Regions from separate parts of the Bacillus sp. JZ105 genome, predicted to be linked through region 3. Evidence: a T-box and tRNA genes for the amino acid it is inferred to sense, from the RefSeq annotation. Region 3 holds a T-box; the other regions hold tRNA genes.

Evidence for each region. The T-box of region 3 lies ahead of ileS (isoleucine--tRNA ligase). A T-box ahead of a tRNA ligase gene usually reads a tRNA of that ligase, here a tRNA-Ile.
Region 1: it encodes a tRNA-Ile, which carries the amino acid that the T-box ahead of ileS (isoleucine--tRNA ligase) is inferred to sense. The anticodon was not compared.
Region 2: it encodes a tRNA-Ile, which carries the amino acid that the T-box ahead of ileS (isoleucine--tRNA ligase) is inferred to sense. The anticodon was not compared.

What each region holds. Positions count from the first base shown of each region.
Region 1 is NZ_CP096387.1:32,734-40,881, reverse strand. Features, by position in the region: gene M1D81_RS00205 (aminotransferase class I/II-fold pyridoxal phosphate-dependent enzyme) at 1-797, opposite strand, end outside; gene M1D81_RS00200 (toxic anion resistance protein) at 875-1,939, opposite strand; gene M1D81_RS00195 (5-bromo-4-chloroindolyl phosphate hydrolysis family protein) at 1,958-2,572, opposite strand; gene M1D81_RS00190 (sigma factor G inhibitor Gin) at 2,700-2,891, opposite strand; rRNA gene rrf (5S ribosomal RNA) at 3,063-3,178, opposite strand; rRNA gene M1D81_RS00180 (23S ribosomal RNA) at 3,240-6,170, opposite strand; tRNA gene M1D81_RS00175 (tRNA-Ala) at 6,269-6,344, opposite strand; tRNA gene M1D81_RS00170 (tRNA-Ile) at 6,359-6,435, opposite strand; rRNA gene M1D81_RS00165 (16S ribosomal RNA) at 6,531-8,079, opposite strand.
Region 2 is NZ_CP096387.1:3,781-11,928, reverse strand. Features, by position in the region: rRNA gene M1D81_RS00050 (23S ribosomal RNA) at 1-1,737, opposite strand, end outside; tRNA gene M1D81_RS00045 (tRNA-Ala) at 1,836-1,911, opposite strand; tRNA gene M1D81_RS00040 (tRNA-Ile) at 1,926-2,002, opposite strand; rRNA gene M1D81_RS00035 (16S ribosomal RNA) at 2,098-3,646, opposite strand; gene gyrA (DNA gyrase subunit A) at 4,209-6,707, opposite strand; gene gyrB (DNA topoisomerase (ATP-hydrolyzing) subunit B) at 6,940-8,148, opposite strand, start outside.
Region 3 is NZ_CP096387.1:1,517,592-1,525,739, reverse strand. Features, by position in the region: gene M1D81_RS07760 (RluA family pseudouridine synthase) at 1-416, opposite strand, end outside; gene lspA (signal peptidase II) at 413-880, opposite strand; gene M1D81_RS07750 (TraR/DksA family transcriptional regulator) at 975-1,349, opposite strand; gene ileS (isoleucine--tRNA ligase) at 1,510-4,275, opposite strand; T-box leader at 4,335-4,572, opposite strand; gene M1D81_RS07740 (DivIVA domain-containing protein) at 4,632-5,126, opposite strand; gene M1D81_RS07735 (YlmH family RNA-binding protein) at 5,153-5,929, opposite strand; gene M1D81_RS07730 (YggT family protein) at 5,983-6,264, opposite strand; gene sepF (cell division protein SepF) at 6,271-6,729, opposite strand; gene M1D81_RS07720 (YggS family pyridoxal phosphate-dependent enzyme) at 6,731-7,420, opposite strand; gene pgeF (peptidoglycan editing factor PgeF) at 7,427-8,148, opposite strand, start outside.

The DNA.
Region 1 (8,148 bases), 1.5 Mb from region 3:
TCTAATGAGGCCATAATTGGATAGGATGGAGAACTGCTTTGAAGCATCGTGAGGAATGTTTTCAAACGTTTTGCATCCATTCGCCCTCCCTGAAGATGAAGGTAGGATCCCATCGTCATGGCCGGAAGGGTTTTATGTGCTGATTGTACCACCACGTCAGCTCCATAGGAAAGAGCCGATGGGGGAAAAGCGCCGCCTAATACAAAATGTGCACCATGTGCCTCATCAACTAAAACGATCATGCCTGCTTCGTGGCACATGTGTATCAGTTTTGATAAATCAGCTGCATGTCCGTAGTAGTTTGGATAAGTCAAAACGATCGCCCGGCAATTAGGATGTTTGACTATGGCTTTTTTGACTGTTTCATCTGTCACATGTGTTGGAACATGCAGATGTGGATCTACCTCAGCTTCTATCAGAATAGGCGTGGCTCCTGCAAGCTCAATCGCATGGTAAACAGACTTATGACAATTTCGCTGGACGAAAATCTCATCTCCCGCACGACAGGCTGCCATCACCATCGCTAAATTTCCGACAGTTGTCCCATTCACAAGGAAAAAGCTTTGATCTGATCCATATAGCTTTGCCAATAAATGTTCAGCCTCTTGAATCACACCAGTTGGATGATGAAGATCATCTAATCCTTCAAGCTCTGTTACATCCAGCTGAAGAATTGAGTCATAATAAGTCCGTGCCTCATCAAAAAAGACATCTCCATTGTGATGTCCTGGAACGTGGAAAGAATAAGGTTTCTTTTCCGCATGTTGTACTAATGCTGTATATAAAGGTGTTTTCAAACAAATCGACCCTTTTCACTTTAACGATATCTTATATCTATTATAACGTTCATACAAGGGAACCGAAAGATGGATTCTCATTCCTTTATTGGCTGGTAATTCGTCAGCTGCTGTTCGGCCTCATACATGCTGTTTTTCAATTGGGCTCGCTCATGGCTTCCAAGCTCTTTCACCTGTAACGTTTCCTGTAAGGTTTCAGCTAATTGGCGTTGAACCTTTTTCAATGTATCTATAGGTGCAAAAGCTGCCTCTTCAAGAAGCTCCCCCTGCTGCTTTGATACCTTTTCATATGTTTTTTGGATTCGATTCTCAAGAGCTGAATTGGCACGCTGCTGAATATGCGTTAATGCAATCGACATTTGGTTGATCCATAGAGGAATAGATGCTGAAACAGTTGATTGAATGTGATTGGCCAATGTATGATTGGTATGCTGGATCATTCGAATTTGGGCATTACATTGCAACGCAATTTGCCGGCTTAGCAGCAAATCATATTTCCGTTCCTTCAGCCTCTCCATATATTCTTCTGCATTGACTTCCTGACTCATCAATTGCTCCTCTATAGTCCGATTACCGGTCTGCTCCGTTTCTGATATGATCCGCTTCTCTAAAGTTGTCATTTTCGCTTCAACTGCTGCAACCTGCAGCGTCATCTCTTGGAAAAAAGTTTGATTTTCTTCAAATAAACGCTCTAATAACATATGATCCGAGATTAATCCGCCTTTTGCGTAACGAAGCCTTGCTGATAATCTCTCGATCTGTGATTTTGCATGTTGAAAACGCGATATGATTTCCTGAGTAGAACGCTTCTCCCGCCGAAATAACTTCGAAAAAAAGCCCTGCTTCTTTGGCAGTAAGTCCTCCGGTTCTACTACATGCAGCTGGTGCAAAAAGGCCTCAAGCACGTCTCCTATTTGATCGATATCTTTTTTCTCCACATATTTCATCATTTGTTGTGATTGTTCCAGTAATCGTTCCTGAACACGTGTACCATAGAAAAGCAGCTTTTGCGGATTGTCAGGGATCTGCTCAGCACGCTGTATGGCTTCTTGTTTCTCCTCATCGGATAAGGTATCAAACACCCGAAACTGAAGATCTGTAGTGGAAGCAGATGATGATGTGATGTGATCTTCTGGTTTCATTGCGTTTGACTCCTTTCATTATTTCTTTATCATTTTATCTGCTACTTCAAGCTCAATATGAAGGGCTTCTATGTCTCTTCCTAATACTTGCTGCAAATCATTCGTCAATTGCTTTTGCAGTTCTGTCAGCGTCACTCGAGTTTGACTTAGTGTCATTTCCAGCTCATGACTGCGATCAGGCTGGTTATACAATAGTGCATATTTTTCAGTTAGTTCAACGACAGAATCCAAGCTTTCGAAATAAAAACGCTGTGCATCATAAAATCGGGTCGGCTCTTTTTTTGTAATCGTATAGATTCGTCGTGCAAGTCGGAGAATTTCATAATTATGTTTGATCGTCTGTACGTTCTTCACAGCAAATAAAGCCTTCTTTAAACGTACGAGCTTTTGTCCTGCTTCTTTTAAATGCTGTTTGATATATACATAATCACTACGAGACAGTCCGTGTTTCTTTAAAAACAACTGGAAAGCAACCCATCTGCTCCCTGCAAACATCACGCCCCACCCCATCATCGCATACAGTATCGATAATCCAGCATGATGATGGAAAACCCCAATACTGACGGTTAAAATCACAAGCGAAAAAAAAGTAGAGAGGATGGCCCATATAAATGTATAAAAGATTGATTTCATGTTCATCGACTCCTATGAATAATCAGGCTCTCTGTTTATCTTATTATTAATTACGGATGATGTCCAAACTAAGTTCCAAAAAACAGGCCCAATCCTTCATAGCTCAAAAAAAAGACCATCTAATGGTCTATGAATACAAAGGCGGCGTATGAAGATTTTTAAGCTTTCTAACATAATCGGCATAGCTAGGATCCGAGGTCGATGTAGAAATTAACTTTCTCTCACATTCTCGGCACAAAAACTGATGATATAAATAAATTCCCTTTGTTTTTTTCTCTTCACAAATCAAACAAATCGCTTCTCGCTCTTTTTTGCTCATTGTGACACCTCCACTTATAGCTTCAGTATGCCCTAGCGCTTTCAATTGTATACAAAATTAAGAATGTTTTAGATGGTAGTTTAGTATATGTATCCATGTCAGATCGAGTGTTTGTTCCTTTTCTTAAAAAACAAAAAAGACCAGTTCCGACTGGAACTGATCCTTATAGAAGCTTGGCGGCGTCCTACTCTCACAGGGGGAAACCCCCAACTACCATCGGCGCTGAAGAGCTTAACTTCCGTGTTCGGTATGGGAACGGGTGTGACCTCTTCGCTATCGCCACCAAACCTGATGGAGAGAATGTTCTCTCAAAACTAGATAACAATGTTCATGCTTCACATTAGAATATAGGTTAAGTCCTCGATCTATTAGTATCTGTCAGCTCCACGTGTCACCACGCTTCCACCTCAGACCTATCAACCTGATCATCTTTCAGGGATCTTACTTCCTTGCGGAATGGGAAATCTCATCTTGAGGGGGGCTTCATGCTTAGATGCTTTCAGCACTTATCCCGTCCGCACATAGCTACCCAGCGATGCCCTTGGCAGAACAACTGGTACACCAGCGGTGCGTCCATCCCGGTCCTCTCGTACTAAGGACAGCTCCTCTCAAATTTCCTGCGCCCGCGACGGATAGGGACCGAACTGTCTCACGACGTTCTGAACCCAGCTCGCGTACCGCTTTAATGGGCGAACAGCCCAACCCTTGGGACCGACTACAGCCCCAGGATGCGATGAGCCGACATCGAGGTGCCAAACCTCCCCGTCGATGTGGACTCTTGGGGGAGATAAGCCTGTTATCCCCGGGGTAGCTTTTATCCGTTGAGCGATGGCCCTTCCATGCGGAACCACCGGATCACTAAGCCCGACTTTCGTCCCTGCTCGACTTGTAGGTCTCGCAGTCAAGCTCCCTTGTGCCTTTACACTCTGCGAATGATTTCCAACCATTCTGAGGGAACCTTTGGGCGCCTCCGTTACATTTTAGGAGGCGACCGCCCCAGTCAAACTGCCCACCTGACACTGTCTCCCTGCCCGATAAGGGCAGCGGGTTAGAAGGTCAATACAGCCAGGGTAGTATCCCACCGATGCCTCCACCGAAGCTAGCGCTCCGGTTTCCAAGGCTCCTACCTATCCTGTACAAGCTGTACCAACATTCAATATCAGGCTGCAGTAAAGCTCCACGGGGTCTTTCCGTCCTGTCGCGGGTAACCTGCATCTTCACAGGTACTATAATTTCACCGAGTCTCTCGTTGAGACAGTGCCCAGATCGTTGCGCCTTTCGTGCGGGTCGGAACTTACCCGACAAGGAATTTCGCTACCTTAGGACCGTTATAGTTACGGCCGCCGTTTACTGGGGCTTCAATTCGCACCTTCGCTTACGCTAAGCGCTCCTCTTAACCTTCCAGCACCGGGCAGGCGTCAGCCCCTATACTTCGCCTTACGGCTTCGCAGAGACCTGTGTTTTTGCTAAACAGTCGCCTGGGCCTATTCACTGCGGCTTCTCGGGGCTTTAACACCCTAAGAAGCACCCCTTCTCCCGAAGTTACGGGGTCATTTTGCCGAGTTCCTTAACGAGAGTTCTCTCGATCACCTTAGGATTCTCTCCTCGCCTACCTGTGTCGGTTTGCGGTACGGGCACCTCTCACCTCGCTAGAGGCTTTTCTTGGCAGTGTGGAATCAGGAACTTCGCTACTAAATTTCGCTCGCCATCACAGCTCAGCCTTTACGGGAAACGGATTTGCCTATTTCCCAGCCTAACTGCTTGGACGCGGATATCCAATACCGCGCTTACCCTATCCTCCTGCGTCCCCCCATTGCTCAAATGGTGAGGAGGTGGTACAGGAATATCAACCTGTTGTCCATCGCCTACGCCTTTCGGCCTCGGCTTAGGTCCCGACTAACCCTGAGCGGACGAGCCTTCCTCAGGAAACCTTAGGCATTCGGTGGACGGGATTCTCACCCGTCTTTCGCTACTCATACCGGCATTCTCACTTCTAAGCGCTCCACCAGTCCTTCCGGTCTGGCTTCACAGCCCTTAGAACGCTCTCCTACCACTGTTCGTAAGAACAGTCCGCAGCTTCGGTGATACGTTTAGCCCCGGTACATTTTCGGCGCAGAGTCACTCGACCAGTGAGCTATTACGCACTCTTTAAATGGTGGCTGCTTCTAAGCCAACATCCTGGTTGTCTAAGCAACTCCACATCCTTTTCCACTTAACGTATACTTTGGGACCTTAGCTGGCGGTCTGGGCTGTTTCCCTTTCGACTACGGATCTTATCACTCGCAGTCTGACTCCCAAGGATAAGTCATCGGCATTCGGAGTTTGACTGAATTCGGTAACCCGGTAGGGGCCCCTAGTCCAATCAGTGCTCTACCTCCGAGACTCTTACCTTGAGGCTAGCCCTAAAGCTATTTCGGAGAGAACCAGCTATCTCCAGGTTCGATTGGCATTTCACCCCTACCCACACCTCATCCCCGCACTTTTCAACGTGCGTGGGTTCGGGCCTCCATTCAGTGTTACCTGAACTTCACCCTGGACATGGGTAGATCACCTGGTTTCGGGTCTACGACCACGTACTCATGCGCCCTATTCAGACTCGCTTTCGCTGCGGCTCCGCATCTTCTGCTTAACCTTGCACGGGATCGTAACTCGCCGGTTCATTCTACAAAAGGCACGCCATCACCCGTTAACGGGCTTTGACTACTTGTAGGCACACGGTTTCAGGATCTATTTCACTCCCCTTCCGGGGTGCTTTTCACCTTTCCCTCACGGTACTGGTTCACTATCGGTCACTAGGGAGTATTTAGCCTTGGGAGATGGTCCTCCCGGATTCCGACGGAATTTCACGTGTTCCGCCGTACTCAGGATCCACTCTGGAGAGAATAATATTTCAGTTACAGGGCTGTTACCTTCTTTGGCGGGCCTTTCCAGACCTCTTCGCTTATATCATTCCTTTGTAACTCCGTATAGAGTGTCCTACAACCCCAAGAGGCAAGCCTCTTGGTTTGGGCTGTTCCCGTTTCGCTCGCCGCTACTCAGGGAATCGCATTTGCTTTCTCTTCCTCCGGGTACTTAGATGTTTCAGTTCCCCGGGTATGCCTTCTCATACTCTATGTATTCAAGTATGGATACTACTCCATTACGAGCAGTGGGTTTCCCCATTCGGAAATCTCCGGATCAAAGCTTGCTTACAGCTCCCCGAAGCATATCGGTGTTCGTCCCGTCCTTCATCGGCTCCTAGTGCCAAGGCATCCACCGTGCGCCCTTTCTAACTTAACCATTTCTTACTTTAGAAAGAATCACTATGTGTGATGAACTTTGCATTGCATTCAATGTGAATGTATTACTTATTGTTATCTAGTTTTCAAAGAACACGTTGGTGGAGCCTAGCGGGATCGAACCGCTGACCTCCTGCGTGCAAGGCAGGCGCTCTCCCAGCTGAGCTAAGGCCCCGATTTAATAGAAGATGGTGGGCCTGAGTGGACTCGAACCACCGACCTCACGCTTATCAGGCGTGCGCTCTAACCAGCTGAGCTACAGGCCCATCTTTCATATCGAAGATATGATGTTGTAGGATCTTTTGCAAGTTCCTTCAAAACTAAACAAGACGAAAACGCACGCTGCTCCATATATCCTTAGAAAGGAGGTGATCCAGCCGCACCTTCCGATACGGCTACCTTGTTACGACTTCACCCCAATCATCTGCCCCACCTTCGGCGGCTGGCTCCATAAAGGTTACCTCACCGACTTCGGGTGTTGCAAACTCTCGTGGTGTGACGGGCGGTGTGTACAAGGCCCGGGAACGTATTCACCGCGGCATGCTGATCCGCGATTACTAGCGATTCCAGCTTCACGCAGTCGAGTTGCAGACTGCGATCCGAACTGAGAACAGATTTATGGGATTGGCTAAACCTTGCGGTCTTGCAGCCCTTTGTTCTGTCCATTGTAGCACGTGTGTAGCCCAGGTCATAAGGGGCATGATGATTTGACGTCATCCCCACCTTCCTCCGGTTTGTCACCGGCAGTCACCTTAGAGTGCCCAACTGAATGCTGGCAACTAAGATCAAGGGTTGCGCTCGTTGCGGGACTTAACCCAACATCTCACGACACGAGCTGACGACAACCATGCACCACCTGTCACTCTGTCCCCGAAGGGAAAGCCCTATCTCTAGGGTTGTCAGAGGATGTCAAGACCTGGTAAGGTTCTTCGCGTTGCTTCGAATTAAACCACATGCTCCACCGCTTGTGCGGGCCCCCGTCAATTCCTTTGAGTTTCAGTCTTGCGACCGTACTCCCCAGGCGGAGTGCTTAATGCGTTAGCTGCAGCACTAAGGGGCGGAAACCCCCTAACACTTAGCACTCATCGTTTACGGCGTGGACTACCAGGGTATCTAATCCTGTTCGCTCCCCACGCTTTCGCTCCTCAGCGTCAGTTACAGACCAGAGAGTCGCCTTCGCCACTGGTGTTCCTCCACATCTCTACGCATTTCACCGCTACACGTGGAATTCCACTCTCCTCTTCTGCACTCAAGTTTCCCAGTTTCCAATGACCCTCCCCGGTTGAGCCGGGGGCTTTCACATCAGACTTAAGAAACCGCCTGCGAGCCCTTTACGCCCAATAATTCCGGACAACGCTTGCCACCTACGTATTACCGCGGCTGCTGGCACGTAGTTAGCCGTGGCTTTCTGGTTAGGTACCGTCAAGGCGCGAGCAGTTACTCTCGCACTTGTTCTTCCCTAACAACAGAGCTTTACGATCCGAAAACCTTCATCACTCACGCGGCGTTGCTCCGTCAGACTTTCGTCCATTGCGGAAGATTCCCTACTGCTGCCTCCCGTAGGAGTCTGGGCCGTGTCTCAGTCCCAGTGTGGCCGATCACCCTCTCAGGTCGGCTACGCATCGTCGCCTTGGTGAGCCATTACCCCACCAACTAGCTAATGCGCCGCGGGTCCATCTGTAAGTGACAGCCGAAACCGTCTTTCATCCTTGAACCATGCGGTTCAAGGAACTATCCGGTATTAGCTCCGGTTTCCCGGAGTTATCCCAGTCTTACAGGCAGGTTACCCACGTGTTACTCACCCGTCCGCCGCTAACATCCGGGAGCAAGCTCCCTTCTGTCCGCTCGACTTGCATGTATTAGGCACGCCGCCAGCGTTCGTCCTGAGCCAGGATCAAACTCTCCGAGGTATGCAGGATGCATATCACACATGCGTTGCTACACGATGTAGCGAACTTAGCATGTGATCATTTCCTGCC
Region 2 (8,148 bases), 1.5 Mb from region 3:
TTACGGGGTCATTTTGCCGAGTTCCTTAACGAGAGTTCTCTCGATCACCTTAGGATTCTCTCCTCGCCTACCTGTGTCGGTTTGCGGTACGGGCACCTCTCACCTCGCTAGAGGCTTTTCTTGGCAGTGTGGAATCAGGAACTTCGCTACTAAATTTCGCTCGCCATCACAGCTCAGCCTTTATGGGAAACGGATTTGCCTATTTCCCAGCCTAACTGCTTGGACGCGGATATCCAATACCGCGCTTACCCTATCCTCCTGCGTCCCCCCATTGCTCAAATGGTGAGGAGGTGGTACAGGAATATCAACCTGTTGTCCATCGCCTACGCCTTTCGGCCTCGGCTTAGGTCCCGACTAACCCTGAGCGGACGAGCCTTCCTCAGGAAACCTTAGGCATTCGGTGGACGGGATTCTCACCCGTCTTTCGCTACTCATACCGGCATTCTCACTTCTAAGCGCTCCACCAGTCCTTCCGGTCTGGCTTCACAGCCCTTAGAACGCTCTCCTACCACTGTTCGCAAGAACAGTCCGCAGCTTCGGTGATACGTTTAGCCCCGGTACATTTTCGGCGCAGAGTCACTCGACCAGTGAGCTATTACGCACTCTTTAAATGGTGGCTGCTTCTAAGCCAACATCCTGGTTGTCTAAGCAACTCCACATCCTTTTCCACTTAACGTATACTTTGGGACCTTAGCTGGCGGTCTGGGCTGTTTCCCTTTCGACTACGGATCTTATCACTCGCAGTCTGACTCCCAAGGATAAGTCATCGGCATTCGGAGTTTGACTGAATTCGGTAACCCGGTAGGGGCCCCTAGTCCAATCAGTGCTCTACCTCCGAGACTCTTACCTTGAGGCTAGCCCTAAAGCTATTTCGGAGAGAACCAGCTATCTCCAGGTTCGATTGGCATTTCACCCCTACCCACACCTCATCCCCGCACTTTTCAACGTGCGTGGGTTCGGGCCTCCATTCAGTGTTACCTGAACTTCACCCTGGACATGGGTAGATCACCTGGTTTCGGGTCTACGACCACGTACTCATGCGCCCTATTCAGACTCGCTTTCGCTGCGGCTCCGCATCTTCTGCTTAACCTTGCACGGGATCGTAACTCGCCGGTTCATTCTACAAAAGGCACGCCATCACCCGTTAACGGGCTCTGACTACTTGTAGGCACACGGTTTCAGGATCTATTTCACTCCCCTTCCGGGGTGCTTTTCACCTTTCCCTCACGGTACTGGTTCACTATCGGTCACTAGGGAGTATTTAGCCTTGGGAGATGGTCCTCCCGGATTCCGACGGAATTTCACGTGTTCCGCCGTACTCAGGATCCACTCTGGAGAGAATGACATTTCAGTTACAGGGCTGTTACCTTCTTTGGCGGGCCTTTCCAGACCTCTTCGCTTATATCATTCCTTTGTAACTCCGTATAGAGTGTCCTACAACCCCAAGAGGCAAGCCTCTTGGTTTGGGCTGTTCCCGTTTCGCTCGCCGCTACTCAGGGAATCGCATTTGCTTTCTCTTCCTCCGGGTACTTAGATGTTTCAGTTCCCCGGGTATGCCTTCTCATACTCTATGTATTCAAGTATGGATACTACTCCATTACGAGCAGTGGGTTTCCCCATTCGGAAATCTCCGGATCAAAGCTTGCTTACAGCTCCCCGAAGCATATCGGTGTTCGTCCCGTCCTTCATCGGCTCCTAGTGCCAAGGCATCCACCGTGCGCCCTTTCTAACTTAACCATTTCTTACTTTAGAAAGAATCACTATGTGTGATGAACTTTGCATTGCATTCAATGTGAATGTATTACTTATTGTTATCTAGTTTTCAAAGAACACGTTGGTGGAGCCTAGCGGGATCGAACCGCTGACCTCCTGCGTGCAAGGCAGGCGCTCTCCCAGCTGAGCTAAGGCCCCGATTTAATAGAAGATGGTGGGCCTGAGTGGACTCGAACCACCGACCTCACGCTTATCAGGCGTGCGCTCTAACCAGCTGAGCTACAGGCCCATCTTTCATATCGAAGATATGATGTTGTAGGATCTTTTGCAAGTTCCTTCAAAACTAAACAAGACGAAAACGCACGCTGCTCCATATATCCTTAGAAAGGAGGTGATCCAGCCGCACCTTCCGATACGGCTACCTTGTTACGACTTCACCCCAATCATCTGCCCCACCTTCGGCGGCTGGCTCCATAAAGGTTACCTCACCGACTTCGGGTGTTGCAAACTCTCGTGGTGTGACGGGCGGTGTGTACAAGGCCCGGGAACGTATTCACCGCGGCATGCTGATCCGCGATTACTAGCGATTCCAGCTTCACGCAGTCGAGTTGCAGACTGCGATCCGAACTGAGAACAGATTTATGGGATTGGCTAAACCTTGCGGTCTTGCAACCCTTTGTTCTGTCCATTGTAGCACGTGTGTAGCCCAGGTCATAAGGGGCATGATGATTTGACGTCATCCCCACCTTCCTCCGGTTTGTCACCGGCAGTCACCTTAGAGTGCCCAACTGAATGCTGGCAACTAAGATCAAGGGTTGCGCTCGTTGCGGGACTTAACCCAACATCTCACGACACGAGCTGACGACAACCATGCACCACCTGTCACTCTGTCCCCGAAGGGAAAGCCCTATCTCTAGGGTTGTCAGAGGATGTCAAGACCTGGTAAGGTTCTTCGCGTTGCTTCGAATTAAACCACATGCTCCACCGCTTGTGCGGGCCCCCGTCAATTCCTTTGAGTTTCAGTCTTGCGACCGTACTCCCCAGGCGGAGTGCTTAATGCGTTAGCTGCAGCACTAAGGGGCGGAAACCCCCTAACACTTAGCACTCATCGTTTACGGCGTGGACTACCAGGGTATCTAATCCTGTTCGCTCCCCACGCTTTCGCTCCTCAGCGTCAGTTACAGACCAGAGAGTCGCCTTCGCCACTGGTGTTCCTCCACATCTCTACGCATTTCACCGCTACACGTGGAATTCCACTCTCCTCTTCTGCACTCAAGTTTCCCAGTTTCCAATGACCCTCCCCGGTTGAGCCGGGGGCTTTCACATCAGACTTAAGAAACCGCCTGCGAGCCCTTTACGCCCAATAATTCCGGACAACGCTTGCCACCTACGTATTACCGCGGCTGCTGGCACGTAGTTAGCCGTGGCTTTCTGGTTAGGTACCGTCAAGGTGCGAGCAGTTACTCTCGCACTTGTTCTTCCCTAACAACAGAGCTTTACGATCCGAAAACCTTCATCACTCACGCGGCGTTGCTCCGTCAGACTTTCGTCCATTGCGGAAGATTCCCTACTGCTGCCTCCCGTAGGAGTCTGGGCCGTGTCTCAGTCCCAGTGTGGCCGATCACCCTCTCAGGTCGGCTACGCATCGTCGCCTTGGTGAGCCATTACCCCACCAACTAGCTAATGCGCCGCGGGTCCATCTGTAAGTGACAGCCGAAACCGTCTTTCATCCTTGAACCATGCGGTTCAAGGAACTATCCGGTATTAGCTCCGGTTTCCCGGAGTTATCCCAGTCTTACAGGCAGGTTACCCACGTGTTACTCACCCGTCCGCCGCTAACATCCGGGAGCAAGCTCCCTTCTGTCCGCTCGACTTGCATGTATTAGGCACGCCGCCAGCGTTCGTCCTGAGCCAGGATCAAACTCTCCGAAAAAGTACAAAACCGAAGTTTTGTTTTTCGTCAGCGTTTGACTGACTACCTATGAAGTATCATAGGATTTTTTTATAAAAACTCGAATTAACAGGTACGTTTTGTCTTGTTTAGTTTTCAAAGAACTTGTGTGTCACTCTCTCAAAGCGACCACTTAAATATATCATATATCTCTATCAACAGTCAACATTTTTCTTGAAAAACATTTTATTTTTTTAAGAAGTTTCCACTGTAAAAGAGATAAAAAATAGAGCCTCTTTTTGCTCCTTTGAAAGATTAACACATATCTATGAAAAAAGCATTATAAATTTCAAAAAAACTCATGTTTTTTTAGAAAAAAATAAAGCCGGTGAAGAACCGGCTTCAGATTGTTGACAAAGGGCTATAATGATCTTTATTTTAGCTCTTTGTCTTCTTTTCAGCGTGATAGAAAACCTTTGCAGTCTAGGAAGGACGGCTACTTTTGCGGAGCGAATTTGACATTCGTGAGCACCAGCGCGCAGGACTGACAAAGAATGCGAGGGTTTGTCTACACGCAGAAGCCGGTGAAGAACCGGCTTTATTTTTACTCAGATTGCTCTTGATCTGACTCTATCGTTTCTGCGTTTTTTTCACTATTCTCTTCATCATCTTCTTGTGATTGTTCAACTAATGCCACTGTAGCGACATGTTCGTCATCACCTAGACGAATCAGGCGGACACCTTGAGTGACTCGACCTGTTGTTGAAATGTCTGAAACGGCCATACGAATGATCACGCCGCTCCCTGTAATAATCATCAAGTCCTCTTCAGCATTCGTCGCCTTCACTGCGACAAGCGGACCATTGTTGTCACTGATTTTACATGTTTTAAGACCTTTACCGCCCCGACTTTGAACACGATATTCTTTTTCAGGTGTTAACTTACCATACCCTTTTTCGGTGACGATCAATACGTTTGCATCTGGCTCAAGGATTTCCATCCCAACGACGATGTCATCTTCAGAAAGCGTAATTCCTTTCACGCCAGCTGCCGTACGCCCCATTTCACGAACATCTGTCTCGTCGAAACGAATCAGCATACCTTTTTTCGTTCCAATGATGATTTGTTTTTCTCCATTGGTTAAACGGACAGCCATCAGTTCATCTTCGTCACGAAGACTTAATGCGATAAGTCCATTGTTTCGAATGTTGGCAAACTGAGACAATGATGTTCGTTTTGATACACCATGTCTTGTTGTAAAGAAGAGATACGAATCTTCATCAAATTCGCTTACTGGAATAATGGCATTAATCCACTCTCCCTTTTCTACTTCAAGCAGGTTAATAATCGGAATCCCTTTCGCTGTCCGTCCGAATTCAGGAATCTCATATCCCTTCGCACGATAAACCTTCCCTTTATTAGAGAAGAAGAGGATCGTATCATGGGTAGATGTTGAAATCAGCTGTTCTACGAAATCATCCTCATTGGTTCCCATGCCCTGAACACCTTTACCGCCTCTTTTTTGACTGCGGTATGTTGATGCAGGCAGACGCTTGATATAACCATTATGAGTCAGCGTAATCACGATGTTTTCAACAGGAATCAAATCTTCGTCTTCAATTGTTTCAATACCTGCTGTCACAATTTCAGTACGGCGCGTATCATTGAAACGTTCTTTGATTTCCGTTAACTCTTCTCTAATGATTTCAAGAACTTTCTCATTGTCTGCTAAAATGGCTTTCAACTCAGCAATCAAATCAACAAGTCCTTTGTATTCTTCTTCTATCTTTTCTCTTTCCAAACCAGTTAAGCGCTGAAGACGCATATCAAGAATGGCCTGTGCTTGTTTTTCGGACAGGCTATAGTTCTCCATTAAGCCATTTCTCGCGATTTCAGCAGTTTGAGAGCTTCTAATTAATGCAATGACTTCATCTAAGTGGTCAAGGGCAATTCTTAAACCTTCTAGAATATGAGCTCTTGCTTCGGCTTTACGAAGTTCATATGCTGTTCTTCTGCGAATAATCACTTTTTGATGCTCTAAATAATATTCAAGACATTGTTTGAGGGACAAGACTTTCGGCTGTCCATCAACTAGTGCCAATAAGTTGATCCCAAATGACGTTTGAAGTGTCGTTTGTTTATAAAGATTGTTTAATAGAACGTGGGCGTTCGCGTCTCTTCGCAGTTCAATCACGATCCGCATTCCATTACGATCAGACTCGTCACGGAGATCTGTAATGCCATCGATCTTTTTATCGCGCACAAGATCAGCGACTTTTTCGATCAAACGTGCTTTGTTGACCTGATATGGAATTTCATTAATGACAATCCGCTGCTTACCGCTGGATGTTTCTTCGATGATAGACTTTGCACGTAATGTAATAGAACCCCGGCCTGTTTCATATGCTTTGCGGATTCCGCTTCGGCCAATGATTTGTCCCGCAGTTGGGAAGTCTGGTCCTGGAATGATCTCCATTAGTTCCTGTGTTGTCATTTCTGGGTTTTGACTTATCGCCAGTACCCCATCAATCACTTCACCTAGCTGGTGAGGCGGAATGTTGGTTGCCATCCCTACAGCGATACCTGTTGCCCCGTTGACTAATAAGTTCGGGAAACGAGCAGGCATGACGATTGGTTCTCTTTCACTGCCATCGTAGTTATCTTGATAATCAATCGTATCCTTAGTGATATCACGCAGGATTTCCATTGAAATTTTAGATAGACGCGCCTCAGTATAACGCATTGCCGCTGCACCGTCTCCATCGACAGAACCAAAGTTCCCGTGGCCTTCAACCAGCATATTTCGATAGTTGAAGTCTTGCGCCATACGAACCATCGCTTCGTATACAGCGCTGTCACCGTGAGGGTGGTACTTACCGATAACTTCCCCAACGATACGTGCAGATTTCTTAAATGGTTTATCACTTGTCATACCTAGGTCATTCATCGCATACAAAATTCTCCGATGCACGGGCTTCAAGCCATCTCGCACATCTGGTAATGCACGCGAAACAATAACACTCATTGCATAATCTAAAAAGGACGTACGCATTTCTTGACTAATATTTACTTCGCGTACATTTGGTGTATGTTGTTCACTCACTATAAGAACCTCCCTTTACGTATCACATGAAATAAATTATGTGGGAGTAAAATATGTATTTATCTTCACAAGACTATTCTCCATTATATCAATAATCTCGGCTTTATACACATTTATTTACTAGAAAATCAACGAAAACACGGAAAACCAGGACATTCGTTACACGCCCCTATTTCTTGAAAAACAACCTTATTCCAAACAAGAAATAAGGTTGTTCTCAGGAGGGATCTATCTAAATATCAAGGTTTTTCACGTATTGCGCATTTTCTTCGATAAAGTTTCGTCTCGGTTCTACTTTATCTCCCATCAGCATTTCAAATGTCTCATCAGCATCGATCGCATCCTCAAGTGTGACTTGAAGAAGTGTTCTCGCATCAGGGTCCATTGTTGTTTCCCAAAGCTGAGCAGCATTCATTTCTCCAAGACCTTTATAACGCTGAAGTCCAGGCTTTGGTGTTTGAGGAAGTGATTTTAACAGCTCATCCAGCTGTTTATCGTTATACACGTACTCCACACGTTTTCCTTGCTGCACTTTATATAAAGGCGGCTGCGCAATATACACATAACCGTTTTCAATGATTTCACGCATGTAGCGATAGAAGAATGTTAAGAGCAGCGTTCGAATGTGTGCTCCATCCACATCGGCATCTGTCATGATCACAATTTTGTGATAGCGTGCTTTCTCTAAAGTAAAGTCTTCTCCGATTCCAGTTCCTAACGCTGTAATCATTGAACGAACCTCGTTGTTCGATAAAATTTTATCTAAACGAGCTTTTTCTACGTTTAGGATCTTCCCTCTTAACGGTAAGATCGCTTGGAAGTGACGATCACGGCCTTGTTTAGCAGATCCGCCCGCAGAATCTCCCTCTACAATATAGAGTTCAGAGATGGAAGGATCTTTAGAGGAACAGTCGGCCAGTTTCCCAGGTAAGCTGGAGACTTCCAGTGCACTTTTACGTCTTGTCAGCTCACGAGCCTTTTTGGCAGCCATTCTTGCACGAGCTGCCATTAGTCCTTTTTCCACAATTTTTTTCGCAGAATCAGGATTTTCAAGCAAGAATTTCTCAAGTGCTTCAGAGAAAAGGGAGTCTGTGATGGTTCTCGCTTCTGAGTTCCCAAGCTTTGTCTTCGTTTGTCCTTCGAATTGAGGGTCTGGATGTTTGATGGAGATAATGGCTGTTAAGCCTTCTCGCACATCTTCACCGCTCAAATTCGAATCCCCATCCTTGAATACGCCATTTTTACGAGCATAGTCATTGATGACACGCGTTAGACCGGTTTTAAAGCCAGCTTCATGTGTTCCGCCTTCATACGTGTTGATGTTGTTGGCGAAGGAATAGATATTGCTTGTATAGGAATCGTTGTATTGTAATGCCACTTCAACCGTGATTCCGTCTTTCTCACCTTCGATGTACACAGGTTCTTCATGAACGACTTCTTT
Region 3 (8,148 bases):
TTATCAATTCGGTGGACAATTCCAGGACGCATCACACCGTTAATCCCTGATAAGTCTTTGCAATGTGCCATCAGTCCATTTACAAGTGTTCCTGACACATGACCTGGCGCTGGATGAACGACCATTCCTCGTGGTTTATTTACGACTAACACATCTGCATCCTCATAATAAATATCAAGATCCATTGGTTCTGCTTCTACATCTAGCGCTTCCGGATCTGGAATCTCCACTTTGATTTGATCCCCAGCTTGTACTTTGTAATTGGCCTTTACTTGTTTCCCGTTTACTTCGATCAGCCCTTCTTTTACCCATTGCTGGACTTGGGTTCTTGACCATTCTGGTTCTGTCGTGCTTAGAAATTTATCTAGCCGTTCACTCGTTTGTTCTTCTGAAACGGCAATATTTACTTGATTCATGTAGTTGACTCCTTATTTTTCTTTCCATCTAACAGCATTTGAATGAAGAGCAGAATAACCCCTACACAGAGAGAAGAATCTGCAATATTAAAGATTGGGTAATGATAGTCCCCAAATACGAAATGAGCAAAATCAACCACTTCCTGACGGAAAATACGGTCGATAAAGTTTCCGATCGCTCCGCCAAGCATTAAGGCCAGCGCTACTCCCAGCAGCTTGTCCTTTTGTCCATGTTTTTGTAAGTAATAAACAATTCCCGCAATAACAACGAGTGTGATCACATAGAAAAACCACATTTGCCCTTGGAGAATTCCCCATGCGGCTCCTGAATTTCGGTGAGACGTGATATAAAAGAATCCATCAATGACTGGAACAGAATCACCGAGCATCATATTTTTGACAATGAGCCATTTTGTTAATTGGTCTAAACAAATGATAACGAATGCGATTATGTAATAGAACACACACGTTCCTCCATCTTCATACTTTGATCTTTAAGCATTTTATCAAGAAAACAGGAAGGAGTAAAGAAACTTTAGTTGACAGACAAAAACCTCCCTACATGTGGAAGGCTTCAAAATGAGAATCATTTGATTCGTAAGGATAAGGAGTGAATGCTTTTTTCTCGTATTGCTTATGATATAAAAAGTCGTCAGCCGTGCGGGCGGTAGGAAGAATACTCATTTGTTCAAGCGGAATCACATCTCCTGTTGCCTCACATATGCCATAGGTTCCTTGTTCGATTTTTGCAATAGCGAGAGACACATCTTGCAGCTCTTCTTTGATGTGATAAAGAAGCGTGGTCGTTTTGACCTCATTCAATGTGACATGCTCAGCGGGTGAACGAAATGATGCGTATTCAAACAGTTTAGATTGCAGCTCTTCTTTCATTTGAAGGAGTTCCGTGTAAATCGTCTCTAGATCGCCATTCATGTCGCTATTTCAACTCCTGCCCTGTCGTGATAATCATATTGTTGCCCCGCCTGGTCACTTTAAAGCCATAAGATTTTTCCTTTCGTTCTAAACGCTGTCATTTTCTCATAAAAGAAAACGCCCCGCATATGACGGGGCGCCAGCTTGTGATATCGCATTGTTAATTTTGGTAATATTTCTCCACGATTTCAGCATTTTTCAGCGACAATGTTGGGTATTTCGGATTTGCACCAACGTCTTTTGAAATAATGCGGGAACGTTCGCACAGTTCTCCTTCTGCTTTTTGAACCACAATTCGTCCTGATGCATATTCAGGCGCTGATGTATCTGCATGCTGCTCATCTTCTACCGTTAATTCAGAGATGATAAAGAGCTGCTTCACATCTTCTTTAATGGATGCAAGAAGGTTTTTCACTTCGTCTGTCGCATAAAGCGTCACACTTGCTTCAAGTGAACGTCCGATGACTTTCTCGTTACGCGCAATCTCCAGCGCTTTTAGCACATCATCACGTACCTCCATAAAGCGGTCAAACTTCGCTTCTGTCGCTTCAGCTTGAGGAACTGCCACACCTTCTGGCATATCTGTTAACTGAACACTTGGCTCTTCAACAAAGCTTAAGTGGCTCCATAATTCATCTGCGGTATGCGGAAGAATTGGTGCAGTCAGCTTTACTAAAGCCATTAATGTTTCGTAGAAGACCGTCTGCATGCTGCGGCGGTCTGGATGATCGGCATGCTCAATGTAGACGACATCCTTTGCAAAATCAAGATAGAAAGAGCTGAGCTCAATCGTACAGAAATTATGAATCGCATGATACACGACCGCAAATTCGTAATCATCATAAGCTTTTTTCACTTTATCAATCAATTTGTTTAATTTGATCATGATGTATTGATCCACTTCGCGAAGCTCTTCTACCGGCACGGCATTAACTGCTGGGTCAAAGTCAAATAAGTTCCCATGCAGGAAGCGGAAGGTGTTACGGATCTTACGATAGACTTCTGCTACTTGTTTCAAAATATCATCAGACACTGGATGATCGGCTTGATAGTTGACGGAAGATACCCAAAGTCTAAGAATCTCTGCACCAAGCTGCTTCGCGACCTTTGTTGGATCAATCGTATTGCCTAATGATTTACTCATCTTACGTCCTTCTTTATCAAGCGTAAAGCCATGGCTTAGGACACCTTTATATGGTGCTTTTCCAGTGACAGCCACTGCTGTTGATAATGAGGAGTTAAACCAGCCGCGATATTGGTCAGAGCCTTCAAGGTAAAGATCTGCCGGACGGACTAGGTCGTCTCTTTCTTCTAAAACGGCTTGGTGAGAAGAACCGGAATCAAACCATACATCCATGATGTCCTGCTCTTTTGTGAATTCACCATTCGGGCTGCCTGGATGTGTAAAGCCTTCTGGCAATAGCTCTTTTGCTTCTTTTTCAAACCAAATATTTGAGCCGTGCTCTCTAAATAATTGAGATACATGCTGAATGGTTTCGTCCGTGATGATCGGCTCACCATTTTCCGCATAAAAGACCGGAATTGGAACGCCCCATACACGCTGTCTTGAAATGCACCAGTCACCTCTGTCACGCACCATATTGAACAGGCGTGTTTCTCCCCATGCTGGAACCCATTTTGTTTCTTTAATATTGTCTAATAACGCTTCTCTAAAGTCTTTAATAGATGCAAACCACTGAGCTGTCGCACGATAAATCGTTGGTTTTTTCGTTCTCCAGTCATGCGGGTAGGAGTGCGTGATAAAGTCGAGCTTTTTCAGCGCACCTTTTGCTTCAAGCTGTTCTGTGATGGCTTTATTGGCATCCTCGTAGAATAATCCTTCAAAACCAGGCGCCTCATCTGTCATCACACCTTTTTCATCTACTGGACAGAGCACATCAAGACCGTATTTCATACCGACAATAAAGTCATCTTCCCCGTGGCCTGGTGCTGTGTGAACACAGCCAGTTCCCGCATCAGTTGTCACGTGATCGCCAAGCATCACAAGAGAATCTCTATCGTAAATTGGATGTGCAGCAACGATTTTATCTAATTCTTTACCTTTTAATGTTTTCACAACTTCGTATTCTTCAAAGCCGAGTGTTGTTACTACTTGTTCAACCAGTTCAGATGCAACGACATAACGCTCAGCACCGACTTGAAGAACACTGTACTCTAAGTTTGGATGAACACAAATGCCAAGATTTGCAGGAAGCGTCCAAGGTGTTGTTGTCCAGATAATGAATTGTTCACCGTTTTCAAGAACGCCTTTGCCATCTTTTACTTTAAACGAAACGTAAATCGATGGTGAACGTTTGTCTTTATATTCAATTTCCGCTTCAGCGAGGGCTGATTCACTTGAAGGAGACCAGTTAACAGGCTTTAATCCTTTATAGATATAGCCTCTCTTCGCCATTTCACCAAAGACAAGGATTTGCTGCGCTTCGTATTCAGGCTTTAACGTGACATATGGATTGTCCCAATCTGCTCTAACGCCTAATCGCTTAAACTGGCTGCGCTGACCTTCAATTTGCTTCCAAGCATACTCCTCGCATAGTTTGCGGAATTCTGCTGTAGACATTTCTTTGCGTTTGACTTTTTTATTTTTAGTGAGAGCTGTTTCAATTGGCAGCCCGTGTGTATCCCAGCCCGGTACATATGGTGCATGATACCCGTTCATTGATTTAAAACGAACGATAAAATCTTTTAGGATTTTATTGAGTGCATGCCCCATATGAATGTCACCATTCGCATATGGAGGTCCATCATGCAAAATAAACGTCGGGCGTCCTTTAGTCCGCTCTAAAACCATTTGATAGATGTCTTTCTCTGCCCACTCCTCTTGGATTTCAGGCTCTTTGTTCGGCAAGTTCCCTCTCATCGGGAATTCTGTTTTCGGCATTAATAAGGTGTCTTTGTAGTTCATACCCATTCCTCCACATGCAAATTCTGATTAAAAAACAATAAAAAAAGCCCTCTCATCCCATAAGGGACGAGAAGGCTTGTCTCGCGGTACCACCCTTTTAGACAAGCGATATGAAAGAGCCGCTTATCCACTCTAAAATCGTAACGTGATCAGACGCCTTTTCTTACTCGTTTTTTTCAGAAAAGGAACTAAAGGGGTGATCTCATGGCAGCGTCTCGTAATGTCAGGCTTCCACCATCCCTGATTCGCTTTATTACGCATGTGACAGCTGCGAGTGTCCCTTTCAAACGTTTATCTCTTGTTAATTTATGATGGTATTATATGCAACATGAGCACGTCATGTCAAGATGATGCGCTTATTCTTTTTCGTCAAAGACAGCGTCTACTTCATATTCCAGTAAATGATCCCAATCGTCATTTTTCAGAAGATCAAGCTGCGCTTCGATGAGCATTTGGAAACGAGTTCTAAAGACCTTCGACTGTTTCTTCAGCTCTTCGATTTCCATTGCAATTTTTCTTGATTTTGACAGCGCTTCGTTGATAATACGGTCTGCATTTTTCTCTGCTTCACGAATAATCAATTTTGCTTCTTTATCTGAATGACGCTTTACGTCTTCTGCTGCTTCCTGCGCCACAAGAATCGATTTGTTTAATGTCTCTTCAATTGTTGCAAAATGACCTAGTCTTTCGTCAAGCTCGTTTACTTTGTCTTCAAGCTCGTTCTTTTTACGAAGTACGATCTCGTAGTCTTTACGTACTTGGCTTAAAAATTCGTTTACTTCATCTTCGTCATAGCCGCGAAAGCTTTTTGTGAACGTTTTATTATGAATATCATTAGGTGTTAATGGCAACCTCGCCACCTCCAGATTCAAGTTCGTTATGTCAGAAGCTCAAATGTTACTTTGAATTTATCTTTTTTGGTCTTCCCATCAATCGTTTTGAGGCTAAAGCGGCCAAATCCCCGAACAGAGAGCTGATCGCCTTCACCGATTGTAAAAGAAGGGTCCTCTGTGACTTTCCAATTGACTTTGACAAGCCCATTTTTGACTAAAAGCTGTGCTTTTTGCCGAGACTGACGGCTGACAGCAGCACATACAGCATCAAGCCGAAGTGAAGAAATGGTATCTTCTTTAATATCAGTCTTCGTCATCACTGGCTTTATTTCTGCCTGCGTGATTTCCTCTAATGAAACGGATGCTCTGCCGACATGTGTCAGCTGCGCCCGCACAAAATCGGCGACATCACTTGTACAAATAAACTGCACATCTTCCTCTGAAAATAATAGATCTCCGAATTTTTGACGCTTCAAGCCTGTCCCAATCAATGAGCCGAGAAGCTTCGGGTGTTCTAAGGAAATAAACTTTTTCGCATAGTTCACCCGAAAATATGACAGCTCAACATCTTGAATAGAAGGTTCTAAATAATCAGGATAAATGAGGGCTCTTTTCCGCTCCGCTCCCTCATACCCGCCAAAAAACATGATCCCAAGTTCTTCGCCATGCTGAATGACGGACTCAGTAATAAATTGCTCACGCGGATCAAGGAAATCTGTTAATTTCATTCGATATTGGTCGAGTGCGATTTTTTTCCAGCCTAACACTTGGTCGACAAATGGCTGTTCGTCTTTTCTAAAATGCTGATAGATATCGCTCATTTTGTTCCCCTCTTATGTAAAAGAGCCTGGCAGTGCCAAGCCCGGCAGCCTGTTTACATGAAGCGCACAATCATATTGTAAAGACCCGTTAGTCCATATGATGATGCAAAACGAATCACAAGCAATGCCACAATCGGCGAGATGTCAATCATGCCGATTGGCGGAATAATTTTACGAAATGGTTCTAAATACGGTTCGCAAATATTTGTCAGAAAACGGCCAATCACAGTTTCTCTTGCAGATGGCACCCATGACATAAAGATGTAAATAATAATTGCGAATGAGTAAATCGTTAATACAGTCTGTAAAAACTGGAAAATGTAATATAGAATCACTATGATTTACCACCTCTGAGGTTCTTCCTCTGTCAATAGCTCTGATATTGTACCAGATACATCTACATTATCAGGTGTGCAGAGGAATATATTCGAGCCAATACGCTGGATGTCTCCACCGATTGCATAAACGGTTCCGCTTAAGAAGTCAATGATTCGCTTTGCTTGATCATGCTGAATGCGCTGCAAATTCACGACGACTGCACGTCTGTTTTTAATATGGTCTGCAATCTCCTGCGCTTCTGCATAAACACGCGGCTCACTTAACACCACTTTAGAGGATTTTTGCACGCTTTGCAAGCTGACGACATTTTGTTTTCCTGTCTGCGGGCGATCTTGAAATGCTGCTTTGTCCTTCGTTCCTTTTTCTTCTTGAACGGGTTCTCTTTCTTCATCAATATATTCGTACTCATACTCTTCATCGTCGAGAGTGAAAAAGCTTTTAAACTTATTTTTTATGCTCATGTCACGCACCTCCTGTTTCATTTCCAACAAGTGAAGAGCCAATCCGAACGAATGTCGCACCTTCTTCAATTGCGATTTCAAAATCATTTGACATGCCCATCGATAAATGCTGACAAGGTGCATTTACTTGGTTAAGATGTTTTACTTCTTCTCGAAGATTTTTTAATGTTTTAAAACAGTTGCGAATCACAGTGTGATCATCTGTAAATGGAGCCATCGTCATCAACCCAGCCACTTCAATGTGTTTGAAATCAGCCAGCTGCTTCACAAATGGAATGACGTCTTCACTTTTTAAGCCGTGTTTTGACTCCTCAAGTGATGTGTTCACCTGTACAAAACAGCGGACTGTGTGATCCGCTCTTTTTTCAATTTCATTCGCAAGAGACATCCTGTCGAGCGAATGTAAGTAGTCAATTGACTGAATGACAGATTTCACTTTTCGTGTTTGTAAACTGCCGATGAAGTGCCAGCTAATGTTTTCATCGGTTATGGCCGCCTGCTTTTCAAGTAACCCTTGGTCACGATTTTCACCAAAGTGCATAATTCCTGCTTCTTTAGCTTCTTGTGCTCGTTCAATTGAGACATACTTTGTCACAGCGACGACCGATACATCTGCTGGATGTCTACCGGCTCTTTTACATGCTTCGTTTATTTGTTCATTTATTTGTCTGAGATTCTCTCGTACATTCAATTGCACTTATGCCTCCTTAAACCCGACAAAAGACATCATACGTCCTGTTTTCCCTTGATCACGCCGGTGTGAGAAGAAAAGCTGATCATTGCAGCTTGTGCACATCGAACTGACATGTATGTTTTCTTCCTTTATTCCTGCATGAAGCAATACGTTTTTGTTAAATGTTTTCAAATCAATTTTATATTGTCCTGGTGAAATCTCGGAATACACATCCTCTGTTGAAAAAGGAAGCTGTTTCACTTGATCCATGACTGCGTCATCGACTATGTAGCAGCAGCTGCCAATGGATGGTCCAATGACGACTTGAATATGATCGGCCTTGGCATCTTCTTGGCTGACCCATACATCAACCATCTTTGCACCAATTTGCTTGACGGTTCCTTTCCAGCCGGCATGAGCCGTTCCAATTAATCCGTTTTGCGGAGCTAGAAAATAAAGCGGAACACAATCAGCGAAACAAAGAGCGAGCATCATGTTCGTCTCAGACGTATATAAACCGTCTGTACCAGGCAGTGCCTCATGATAATGAAGACTTCCTCTTCCTCTTTGCTCCTTGGTGACTTTTAGGATGCGATCCTCGTGTGTTTGGTCTGCAAACACCCAATCAGAGAGCGGCACAGCAGCAGCATCTGCTATGACTTGACGATTCATTTGAACACTAGAAGCATCATCTCCTACATGGAGTCCAGTGTTCAATGATTGATATGGAGGTAGGCTGAAGCCGC